3 regions of the Cobetia sp. 10Alg 146 genome follow, and region 1 is predicted to be linked to each of the others. Evidence: predicted binding sites of a transcription regulator. Region 1 holds the regulator's gene; each other region holds the start of a gene.
The links. The regulator PhoB, encoded in region 1, activates phosphate uptake and scavenging genes when phosphate is short. The targets are predictions, from matches to a motif close to TGTCATANNNNTGTCANA.

Region 1 (4,091 bases):
CTGCTCTCACCGCTGCTGTGGGGGCTGTTCTCGGCCTGGAGCATGGCGATCCAGTATCTGGACTATCCGATGGACAACCATCAGGTCAGCTTCGGTGACATGAAGCAGCGTCTCAAGGCGCGCTGGTGGCCGTCACTGACCTTCGGTGGTGCCGTGTTCGTGCTGACGCTGGTGCCCTTGGCCAACCTGCTGTTCATTCCCGGGGCCGTGGCGGGTGCCGTCCTGATGTGGCAGAGCCACTACCGACAGCTGCCTGCCCCGCGCCGCTGAGCCAGGCTTTATCGCGAGCGTTGACGAACGCAGATACCACGACGCCCCGCCGTGACCTCATGCAGAGGGCGCGGCGGGGCGTTCGTGTCAGTGGGGCTGCAACCGTCAGGCAGTCGTCGCGCAGCGGCGTTCCACCGGGAAATGACAACGGAAGCGTGCGCCCTCGCCGGGCAGGCTGTCGATCTCCAGGCGGCCCTGATGGCGGATCAGCACATGCTTGACGATGGCCAGCCCCAGCCCGGTGCCACCAGTGGCGGTGCTGCGTCCCTTGTCGATGCGATAGAAGCGCTCCGTCAGGCGCGGTAGATGCACGGGATCAATGCCGTCACCGTCATCCTCCACCTCGACCATCACGCCCTCGCTGGTGCTCTGGCAGCGCAGCGTGATGTGGCAGTCTTCCGGCGTGTAACGCACCGCATTGAAAACCAGATTCGAGATCGCGCTTCTCAGCTCCTGCTCCTCACCCATCAGGGCCAGTCCGGGCTCGACCTCCACCGTGATGACATGCCGCTCCTTCGAGAGGCCTTCGGCATCTTCCCGGATACGCGTCAGCAGCTGCGCCATGTCGATGCGACGTCCTTCGCCCGACAGCTCGTCGGTCTCCAGGCGCGACAGGGTCAGCAGATCCTCGACGAGGTGCTGCATGCGGTCGGTCTGACTCTGCATCTGTCCCAGGCCACGCTGCCAGCGCGGGGGCAGGTCATCGGCATAGTCGGAATAGGTCTCGAGGTAGCCGGCCAGTACCGTCAGCGGCGTGCGCAGCTCATGGGAGACATTGGCCACGAAATCGCGGCGCATTTCCTCGAGACGGTAGAGACGGGTGACATCGCGCACCATCACCAGGCGCTCGTTGTCACCGAACAGGGTGATGGAGATCTGCAGGGTCAGGTTGTCGGAGAGCGGCGATTGCAGGGTCAGCGGCTCACGATAGGCCAGACGATTGAAGTAATCGATGAACACGGGGTCACGCAGATAGTTGGTGACGTGCTGGCCGCGGTCGTGACTGGCCTTGAGGCCGATCAACTGCTCGGCAGCGCTGTTCCACCACTCCATGTCGCCGTGGTTGTCGAGCATCACCAGGCCATCGCGCATCGCTTCCGAGGATTCCTGGATGCGATTGAGGATGCTGCGCAGTCGCTCCTGTGCCTGACGCTGACCCTTCTGGTAGCGATACAGACGATCGAGCAGATCCCCCCAGACGCCATCGCCGGGCGGCGGCTCTTCATGGGGGTTGGTGATCAGCCAGGTGTAGAGGCTCTTGAGATGCTTGAGATGGACGAACAGGTACAGCGCCAGCCCCAGCGCCAGGCCCCAGCCCAGCAGGCCGAGCAGTCCGCCGACCAGCCCGAAGCCGCCCGCCAGATAGCCCAGCCGCCATAGCTCGTTCGTCCAGTAGCGCATCCGCGTCTCAGGCCTGGGCGCTGAAGCGATAACCGGTACCGCGGACGGTCTGGATCAAGTGCTGATGCCCCTCGCCCAGCGCCTTGCGCAGACGACGAATGTGCACGTCCACGGTGCGCTCCTCGACATAGACATTGCCGCCCCAGACCTGATCCAGCAGCTGGCTGCGGGTGTAGGCGCGCTCCTGATGGGTCATGAAGAACTGCAGCAGGCGGTATTCGGTGGGGCCGACCTCCAGGGAGTTGCCGTGTGCGGTCACGCGGTGGCTGGCGGGGTCGAGCATCAGACCCTCGACTTCCACCGACTCCTCGACGCCCTTGGGCGTGGTGCGGCGCAGCACGGCCTTGAGGCGTGCCACCAGCTCGCGTGGCGAGAAGGGCTTGGTGATGTAATCGTCCGCCCCGGCCTCGAGCCCCTGGATCTTGTTGTCTTCCTCGCCCTTGGCGGTGAGCAGGATGATCGGCAGCTCCGCGGTGGTCTCGTCACGCTTGAGGCGGCGCGCCAGTTCCAGCCCGCTGGTGCCGGGCATCATCCAGTCCAGCAACAGCAGATCGGGCTTTTCATCGACGACGATGGCGTGGGCGTCCTGGGCATTGTCGGCCTCCAGCACGCGGTAATCCGCCATTTCCAGGGCGACGGCGATCATCTCGCGTATCGAGGATTCGTCGTCGACAATCAGTACGGTCTTGGAGCTCATCGCTAGATCCCATGCAGCAGTCGGCGCACGCGCCAGAATGACAAGTCGATGACGATTACAACCTGCTTATATGACAGTGAGATGACAATCGCCAGCTTGGCAGCTTGCCGCCCGGCTTGCCAGCGAGTCCCTCAACTCTCTCAAGGCGTGAATGTCACGCCTCGCCGCACGAGGAAGGTCGCTGGCAGACCGGATGAGGACTCGGGCCCGTTGGCCGGAAAGAGGGGTCAGGCAGCTGGCCAGGTCGCCAGCGCGATGCCCGCGAAGATCAGCAGGCCGGACCAGTGGTTGTTGAGAAATGCCTGGAAGCAGGGGCCACGCTCCCGCTCGCGAATCAGGCGCTGCTGCCAGACGAAGGTCACGGCCGCCGCGGCCAGCCCCAGCCAGTAGAAGATGCCCAGCGCCAGGTGCAGGCCGATGCCGATCAACACCGCCAGCATGCCCAGCTGCAGCAGACCGATCATCAGCTTGTCGGCGCGGCCGAACAGGACGGCGGTGGACTTGATGCCGACCTTGAGATCGTCATTGCGATCGACCATCGCATAGGCGGTGTCGTAGGCCACCGTCCACATCAGGTTGGCCGCGAACAGCCACCAGCCATAGGTCGGCACCTCCTCAAGCGTCGCCGCGAAGGCCATCGGAATCGCCCAGCCGAAGGCGGCACCCAGCACCACCTGCGGCAGATGATGGAAGCGCTTCATGAACGGATAGCTGGCCGCCAGCAGCACGGCGACGATCGACAGCAGCACCGTGGTCAGGTTGGTGAAGCACACCAGCACGAAGGCGGCCGCGACCAGCACACCGAACAGGGTCAGCGCCTCGCGCTCCGTGATGCGTCCTGAGGTCAGCGGGCGATCCCGGGTGCGTTCGACATGCTTGTCCCAGTGGCGATCCGCGTAGTCGTTGATCACGCAGCCGGCGGCACGCATCAGATAGACGCCAGCCACGAAGATCAGCAGCGTATCGCGGTCCGGTAGCCCATCGGCCGCCAGCCACAGGGCCCAGAGGGTCGGCCACATCAGCAGCCAGGTGCCGATGGGGCGGTCCAGACGAGTCAGGGCGAGGTAATCGGCCAGTTTGGACGGGCGGGAAGCGGATGACGCTGACATCAGGACTCCTGATCGAACGGCAGTGGGGAATCAGAGTTCCAGAGCGTGCTGGAACCGAGGGGTGAAACCTTCCTGGACCAGTACCCGGAAGCGACCGTGCGAGAACATCGAGCGGCGCATCCACAGGCTGGCGGTGCGTGCCAGCGGCTGCGTGCTGGCAAGTCTCAGTGGCGCCCGGCTGACATCGATGGCGCTGCGGGTCAGGTCAGGCTGGCGGAACAGCCAATGGCCCAGCGAGCCTTCGCCGAGCGTCGAAAGACGGTGGCCATGGGCCAGGTCCAGCGCCGCCAGCGAGCGCGCGATCACCCAGGGCTCATCGCCATGACACAGGGCCACTTCGCGCCGCCAGACATGGCGTCGTGGCGCGATACCCAGCATCCGCGCCTCATCCCGCCGGGCAGGGCCGGTGTCCTGCAGCAGCAGGCGCACGCGCAGCCCCTGACCATCGAGCATGCGCATGGCGTGATCGAGACGCTGGGTCAGCGAGTCGCTGGAGGACAGCCATGGCCACCAGCCGGCCGGCATGACGCCTTGCAGGCTCGCGGCGGGCTGCCAGTGGCGGCGGACCGCCGAGTCCATCGCTCTCTGGTGAGCGCAGGGAGTGCTGAGTTCCG
Region 2 (4,091 bases), on a different contig from region 1:
CGCCAGGCGATTCTTGTCGGCTCCCGGCACGTGCGCATCGGCGGCCTCCCATCTGGCATCGGAGACGAACTTGTAGATGTATTCGTTGCGCGAGTCATGGCCTGAATAGAACACCACCGGCTCGCCTTCGACCAGCTTGCCCGGCCAGCAACCTTCATGGCGGAAACGTCCCAGCGCGGTGCGCTTGACGGCCTTCTCACCGGTGTAGGGGTCGATCTCGACGATGTAGCCGAAGGTACGTGGCTCATTGCGATAATCCTTGTCGGCACTGTCCGCCGTCGGCGTATTGTCGAAGCGCGCGAATTCGCCATCGACTTCGCTGGCATCTCCCGCGGCGGTTTCCCAGCCGTAGCGGCCACGCTCGGTCTCGATGCCGATGCGATCATCATCGCTCTGACGATCACTGCGCTTGACGAAGTACCCCGGCCAGTTCTCCTCACAGGTCAGGTAGGTGCCCCAGGGGGTATAGCCGTTGGCGCAGTTGTTGTTGGTACCACGCGTGCGCGTGCCATCCGGAGAGAAGGCAGTCTTGACGTAATCACTGCCTGCCACCGGGCCACTCAACACCATCTCGCTGGCGCTGGTATAGCGACGGTTGTAGCCGGAGTTGCTCACCACATCCCACTTGCCGCCGGCATCCTTCTTGACTTCGACGACGGTCACGCCGTGGGCGTTGATCTCGGTACGCACTTCATCGGCCGGGCGCTTGCCGGACTCCGCATTGGTCGCGCCGCCCTTGGGCGCCCACAGGGCATCCTGATCGATGTACTCATTGTTCATCACCAGCAGGAAATTGCTGGAGGCGGTGTCTTCGCTCAGCGCGAAGTTGTGCATGCCGTCGTGATGCATGCCGATGCTGTTGAGCTGGGCCTCCGGCGTCATCGCCAGCGATTCACTCCACTGCGGTGCCTTGTCGTTGAGCGGAGTGCCCCACGGTGCCAGGACATGGGCGGTATACCCTGCAGGTACCACGAAGGCATCCGTGCGAGAGCCCTTGATGGACTCGAAGGCCAGCGCCAGCGGTGTCTTCGCCGGAGTCCCTGTGGTCTTGCCGCTGTCGGCATTGGCCGCACCGCTCAGGCCCGCCAGCCCGAAGCCGCCCAGCATGCTGGCAGCCGCCATGCCCAGACCACCCTGCAACACGCGACGACGGGAAAGGTGCTTGTCGATGATGGAAGAGAATGTCTCGTTGTGACTGGCATTCAGTAGGCGATGATCTTCAATTTCCTTGCTCATGCTGCTTCCCCGTAGTCAGGTTGCGGGTTGTTCTTTTCAGGCCTGGCCCCTGTGGGGCCGCCAAGGGCAACAAGAGTGATACGCGAACCAAATGACAGTCGTATGACGCGAACGATACGCCTCATGCAAACGACAGCGCCCGACGGTCGCATGACCATCGGACGCGGGGAATTCAAAAGCGCGAGACCTGCTCCGTCAGCCGTGAGGAAAGAGGGCTTCACCAGCAGGGTGGTGTCTGGGTCAGGCGTCTCGCAGACGCTCTGCCGCCAGACTCAGCAGATGCTCCGTCGTCTCCCACCCGAGACAGGCATCGGTCACGGAAACGCCATGGCGCAGCTGCGAGAGCTTGTCCGCTGCCGGCAATGCCTGCTTGCCCTCGTTGAGATGGCTTTCCAGCATCACGCCGATCAAGGCGTCATCACCGGCCAGACGCTGGGAGAGCACATCCAGCATCACTTCGCTCTGACGACGGTGGTCCTTGCGCGAGTTGGCATGACTGCAGTCGACCATCAGTCGCGGTGTCAGACCGGCCCCTTCCAGCTCTCGCCGGCAGGCGGCCACCGAGTCTGCATCGTAGTTGGGCTGACCATGGCCGCCCCGCAGCACCACGTGGGTGTGGGGATTGCCCGCGGTCTCGATCAGCGCCGGGCGCCCGCTGTCATCCATGCCGAAGTGACGATGCCCATGAGCTGCCGCACCGATCGCCTGCACGGCGACCTCGACCCCACCATCGGTTCCATTCTTGAAGCCTACGGCGCAGCCAAGGCCGGAGGCCATCTCGCGGTGGATCTGTGACTCGGTGGTGCGTGCCCCGATGGCCGCCCAGCCGAGCAGGTCTTCCAGGTAGGCGGCCGTCAGGGGCTGCAGCAGCTCCGTCGCCACCGGCAGGCCCAGCTGATTGATCTCGCGCATCAGCTCGCGCGCCTGACGCAGGCCGCTGGCCATGTCATCACTGCCATCCAGATGCGGATCATAGGCCAGTCCCTTCCAGCCCACCGTCGTGCGCGGCTTCTCGACATAGACGCGCATCACCAGCTTGAGGCGATCACTGACCTGCGGCTCGATCACCGCCAAGCGCTGGGCGTATTCACGCGCGGCCTTGAGATCATGGATGGAACACGGGCCGACTACCACCAGCAGACGATCATCCTCCCCGGCAAGAATCGCGTTGATCTCAGCGCGGTGCTGGCGAATCTGGCCGGCCAGGTCAGCATCCACCGGCAGCTGCGCGCGCAATTCGCTGGCGCTGGGCAGGGCTTCACGGCTGATGCGTCCGGGAGTGGTCGGTGTCTGGGCGGCATCGAAGCGGGTCACGGGGGTGGTCTCGGCGGTCATGGTGTCGACAGTGGTATCGGCTGTGTGCGGGTCATTCGTCAACACGCGTTCAAGGCTGGCGTTCATGGTCTTCTCTCCTGTGACGAAGCTTCGGCTTCATCACGCAATATTCACTCTGACAGACAGGGACTTCGCGAATCGTCACCCCGGTGTTGCTCGCCCTGCCCCGCGGTGACAGCGGAAAGAGGCAGGACGCCGCTAAATCGCCAGCGCCAATAACCATGCACGACCCGAGCGGAAGCGAAAGAGAAGCGGGTAGTCGGGATCGTGGTACGCATGGTCATTCCTCCAGTCATTCATGCTGCAATCATCGTTGGCACGTTAGGGTGGCACGCCTCTCTCGTCCTGAGAGATTGCCGGGCCCAAACGCAAGAACCCCCGGTCGTGGCTGCGACCGGGGGTTCTTCAAGGTGGTGGCAGCCCGTACGAGACAGGCACGCCGTAACCTCAGGCGCGCCCCTGTGTAAACCAATACCAATAGCCAGCCGCACACGCAGCCGACGCCAGCTGACCCGAAGGGCAGGCAGCGGCAGTGCGAAGGCGGGAGCTTGAGGATTGATTCATGGGTCGGGCCGGTGTCCAGTGATGACGATGAAGCGTCGATGACTCTATCCTTGCACTACGAAACGTCGCACGCAAGCGTGATCGGGCAACAAACCGTTGCCTGCACGTATAAAGAAGGACTATCAGCCCGGAGTGGCATCAGTATAACCTTTGGTTGTCGAACGACATGATCGGCAACGCGCATTCGTCCAGCGGTGCCTGACACCGCGCCCACAGCTTGGAATGCATACATGCAGGATTCCCGAAATGATGCACTGATAGAGTATCTGTCGGGATGTGCCCGGCAGGATGCCAAGGCACTGGATCGACTTTATCGCGCAACCAGTGCGCATCTATACGCTCAGTTGCTGCGTATCTTGAGACATGAGGCATCCGCGCAGGATTGTCTTCAGCAGGTCTACATCCGGGTATGGGCCGCCGCCGGCCAGTATGACGCCGGCCGCGCCCGCCCGATGACCTGGCTCGGCACCATGACCCGCAACATCGCCATCGACTGGATACGTCGACAGCGACCCAGCGAGCACGACAGCGACGAATTGATCGCTGCCATGCCCGGTCGAAGTGATATCGAGGCAGATGTCGACCTGGCCCAGCACAGTGGTGAACTCCACCAGTGTCTGGCCGAGCTGAATGACGATCAACGCCGCGCCCTGGAACTGGCCTACTTCGAAGGCCTCACCCACCAGGATCTGGCCAACCAACTGGACCAGCCCTTGGGCACCGTCAAGAGCTGGGTCCGACGTGGACTCGAGAGGTTAAAGACATGCATGAGTCATTTGATCTGAGCGATCCCGAACTGCGTGAAACCGCAGCGGGCGAGTACGCGCTCGGAACCCTGACACGCAGTGAGCGCGCCGCTTTCGAGTCGCTGCTCTCCGTGAGTCACGACCTGCAGCGCGATGTGGAGCGCTGGCGCGAACACCTGAACGTGTTCAATGAACAGCTTCCCCCTGTCG
Region 3 (4,091 bases), on a different contig from region 1:
AGAGCAGCGGGAAGGTGATGGTCCAGAAACGTCGCCAGGGGCCGGCGCGATCCATAGCGGCCGCTTCCAGCAGGCTCTTGGGGATCGCCTGGAGACCTGCGAGGAAGAACACGAAGTTGTAGCTCATCTGTTTCCAGATCGAGGCCAGTACCACCAGCAGCATGGCCTGGTTGCCGTTGAGGTTGTGATTCCAGTCGATGCCGATGGCGGACAGCAGTTCCGGCAGGATGCCGAGCGTCGGGTCGAACAGGAACAGCCACAGGACGCCGGCCACGGCAGGTGCGACGGCATAGGGCCAGATGAGGAAGGTCTTGTAGGTGCTGGCGCCACGCAGCACGCGGTCTGCCAGCACGGCCAGCCCAAGGGCGAGTGCCATGGCGCCGAAGGCGACGGCAAACGAGAAGTAGACCGTCGTCCACAGGGTCTCCAGATATTCGGCTTCGCCGAGGACCGCGAGGAAGTTGGCAAGTCCGGCAAATTCACGTGAAAGCCCGAAGGCATCCTCGATATAGAAAGCCTGTTCGATGGCCTGCAGGGCCGGCCAGAAGAAGAACACGCCGACGATGATCAGCTGGGGGGCCAGCAGGATCCACGGCGTGAAGGGATGTCGATTGAAATGGGCCATGCAGCAGAGGTCTCGCAAGGAAGAGGGACTGATCACGTCAGTCGTGTGCGCATGGTCGGCGTGGATTCGGCCGACCATGCGCCATCAAGCCGGGAGAGAAGGGAAAGGGCACCGGTTTCGGGTGCGCTTTCCGCTCTCTGGCATCCAGGCATGGTGGGCCGCCCAGGCGGCCCACCATGGTGTGGCGGTGTTCAGCCGTTGGCGCGCTCGAACTTCTCCAGCAGCTTGTTGCCGCGCTCGACAGCCTGATCGAGACCGTCCTGCACGCTTTCCTTGCCAGCGAAGATCTTCTCGAGCTCTTCGTTGATCACGTCACGTATCTGCACCATGTTGCCCAGACGCAGGCCCTTGGAGTTCTCGGTCGGGGTCACGGAGGTCATCTGGGTGATGGCGACGTCAGTGCCCGGATTCTCGGCGTAGAAGCCCTGCTCACGTGTCAGCTCCGCCGCGGCGGTGGTGATCGGCAGGTAACCGGTGAACTGGTGCCAGTCGGCCTGGACTTCGGGCCTGGAGAGGTACTGGAAGAACTTGGCGACGCCCTGGTATTCCTCATCGCTGTGGCCGGACAGCACCCACAGTGACGCGCCGCCGATGATGGAGTTCTGCGGCGTCTCGATCGCGTCGCTGTCGTAGGGCAGCGGTGCCACGCCGAACTCGAAGCCCTTGGCGCTTTCCTTGACGCCGGCATAGCTGGCGGAGGAGCCCATCATCATCGCGCACTCACCGGAGTAGAACTTCGGCGCCGCGTCATCGAAGCGACCGCCGAACACGAAGCGCTTGTCGGCCTGCCAGTCGTCGAGGCGCTGGATGTGGTCGACCACGGCGGTCTTGTTGAATTCAAGGCGGGTATCGGTGCCGGCGAAGCCATTGGCCTGGCTGGCGAAGGGTACGTCATTGCGTGCCGAGAAGTTCTCCAGCATCACCCAGGACGGCCAGGTGGTCGTCAGGCCACAGCTGCCCGCGCCGGAATCGACGACCTTCTTGAGGGCATCACCCAGCTCCTGCCAGGTGGCCGGCACGGATTCGACACCGGCCTTGGCCAGCATGTCCTTGTTGTAATAGGTGACCGGGGTGGAGGAGTTGAACGGCATCGACAGCATCTTGCCTTCGGTGTCGGTGTAGTAGCCGGTGACGGAAGACAGGTAGGCCTTCGGATCGAAACTCGCGCCTTCTGACGGTGCATAGTCCGCCATCAGCTGATGGGCCGGCATGATGGCACCCTTGGCGCTCATCATGGTGGCGGTGCCGACCTCGAAGATCTGCACGATGTCCGGGCCCTTGCCGGCCCGGAAGGCGGCAATGGCGGACGTCATGGTCTCGGAGTAGTTGCCCTTGAAGACCGGCTTGACGACGAATTCATCCTGACTTGCATTGAAGTCGGCCGCGATCTCGTCGACCTTCTTGCCAAGTCCGCCCCCCATGGCGTGCCACCACTCGACTTCGGTGGCGGCCAGGGCACTGGCGGAAGCGGTCGCGAAACCGACTGCCAGCGCGAGGCTGGCAAGATGACGGGTGCCACGGGTGTTGAGCATTGCGTGATGGGTAGGGCGGCGCATGGTCGAGCTCCTGAGAGGGTCCCTGGTCAGCCTTGTGGGAGTCGCGCAGGCTGACTGCTGTCGATCGATGGCGAACGATCAAGCGAACATCTTTTTGTTCTTATGATGATCGTCCGAAAAGCGTAGACGACTCTAGAAGGCTTTCCTTACAACTTTATGACGGTTGGATGTTCATGTGCGGGTAACTACCGTCGGCCCTGCACGGGGCGCGGTGGATCAGGCGATCATCCGGCGAGTGTGCTAGTCTTGCGCGCTGAAAATGCCTGTGGCGGAGAATGCGATGAAAGTGGTGGAAGTGAGTGCCGGTGCCCGGCGCGATGCGTGTCTGGCGATGCTGTGTGCCGAAGTGCATGGCCGCGAGGGGGGGCTGGATGCGCTGGTGAGCTATGCCGGTGTCCGAGGTGTCTGGTTCGAGAACGAGACCGCTCGCCTGTTCGCGCTGGTGGACGATGCCGAGCGCATCCACTCCGCCGCCCTGTTGGTGCTCGACGAGAATGCGCGCGGGCTGAATCTTGCCCTGTGGGCGACGCCGCCGGTCCATCGTGGCCATGACCACGGCATCGCGCTGGTGTCACAGCTGGCGGATCACGGTCGTCTGCAGGTGCGTCTCACCGACGGCTCGCTGGTCAGCGTGCTGCGTCGCGCCGGGATCAACGACTGGCTGGAGGCCGAGGCCGAAGGCGATCGCCCGCGTGAGCTGGTCGGCATGAATCCGGCGGCGCGTGTCGGCACTCTCGCGGCGCTGGACGAGCCGCTGCGTCTGGATCGCGAGCGCATCAAGCGCACCTTCAAGGCGCGCCCGAAGGACTTCGAGACCTACAAGAACGCCTTCGTGCGTGATCTCGAGCACTTCGCGCGTCATATCTGAGATCGAGATGACGCGAAGCATGGCGCCTCCTGCCAATAAAAAGGCCCCGCTCACTGAGCGGGGCCTTTTTGGTTCTGCGATCAGCGATCAGGTCTTGCATCGCTCACGCGGGCGTCGGCCGGTGATCAGGCGGCGTCCTGCTGTGGGTTGGAGGCTGTGCCGTCACTCGCCATCGGCTTGCGCACGAAGGCGTCGAAATCGAAGTGGTCGACGGTCAGCATGTCGAGTACCTCGGCTTCGAAGACGCGCATGAAGTCGCCATCCTCAGCGGACAGGATACCGGCCTCGACCGCCGCTTCGATGCGCGCTTCCGGTGACAGTGCGTCGGCCGGGATCTCGCCCTTGTGGTAGGCCTTGGCCAGCGTCTTGTAGATCGGCTCCGCACGCGGGTAATCCTTGAGCAGCGCGTTGTAGCGGGCGAGGGCATTGTCCTTCTGGCCTTCGTCCTGAGCGTCCCAGGTGTTGTCGGTCAGCTTGGTACGCAGTGCACTGTCGGTGGAGACGGCACGTGCGATCTCGCGGGTCAGGCTGTCCCTGGGCATGGCGAACTGACGACCACGCGGCAGCGTGACGACGCGCAATGTCGTGGCCAGGGCACGGTTGGGCAGGTTGGCGAGCAGTTCGTCGAGTGCCTTCTCGGTGCGATGCAGCAACCATTGCATGCTGTAGTGGAACAGCGCTTCCTCGTGCTCACAGGCGTCCGATTCGTGCCACTGCTTGAGCGTCAGGGACGCCAGGTAGAGGTTGGAGAGCACGTCACCCAGACGAGCCGACAGCATCTCGCGTGCCTTGAGGCTGGAGCCGAGGCTGGCCATGGCCGCATCGGCGGACAGCGAGAAGGCGGCGCTGAAGCGATTGATGTGGTTGGCATAGGGCGTGGCAACGGCGTCGAAGCCGGTGGTCTTGCCGCCGATGCCGAAGCTCTGGCTGAAGGCGCGGGCCGCGCTGCCGAAGATGAGGCCTGCATGGCGGAAGAAGGCCTTGTCGAAGGCGTTCAGGTCATCGGCATCCTTGGCGGCCAGCTCTTCCAGCACGTACGGAT

Region 2: a site for PhoB is predicted at 1,327-1,344, ahead of QD172_RS13345 (PhoX family phosphatase). Genes of this name have one in related genera too.
Region 3: a site for PhoB is predicted at 2,326-2,343, ahead of ugpB (sn-glycerol-3-phosphate ABC transporter substrate-binding protein UgpB). Genes of this name have one in related genera too.

The regions. Positions count from the first base shown of each region.
Region 1 covers NZ_JARWKT010000005.1:81,489-85,579, reverse strand. Annotated here, with positions in the region: gene cysZ (sulfate transporter CysZ) at 1-270, shown strand, start outside; gene phoR (phosphate regulon sensor histidine kinase PhoR) at 376-1,671, opposite strand; gene phoB (phosphate regulon transcriptional regulator PhoB) at 1,679-2,368, opposite strand; gene ubiA (4-hydroxybenzoate octaprenyltransferase) at 2,596-3,477, opposite strand; gene QD172_RS10395 (chorismate lyase) at 3,508-4,091, opposite strand, start outside.
Region 2 covers NZ_JARWKT010000007.1:131,835-135,925, forward strand. Annotated here, with positions in the region: gene QD172_RS13345 (PhoX family phosphatase) at 1-1,236, opposite strand, end outside; gene QD172_RS13350 (3-deoxy-7-phosphoheptulonate synthase) at 1,477-2,637, opposite strand; gene QD172_RS13355 (sigma-70 family RNA polymerase sigma factor) at 3,366-3,920, shown strand; gene QD172_RS13360 (anti-sigma factor) at 3,899-4,091, shown strand, end outside.
Region 3 covers NZ_JARWKT010000002.1:636,325-640,415, reverse strand. Annotated here, with positions in the region: gene ugpA (sn-glycerol-3-phosphate ABC transporter permease UgpA) at 1-625, opposite strand, end outside; gene ugpB (sn-glycerol-3-phosphate ABC transporter substrate-binding protein UgpB) at 817-2,157, opposite strand; gene QD172_RS05745 (hypothetical protein) at 2,462-3,049, shown strand; gene QD172_RS05740 (acyl-CoA dehydrogenase) at 3,175-4,091, opposite strand, start outside.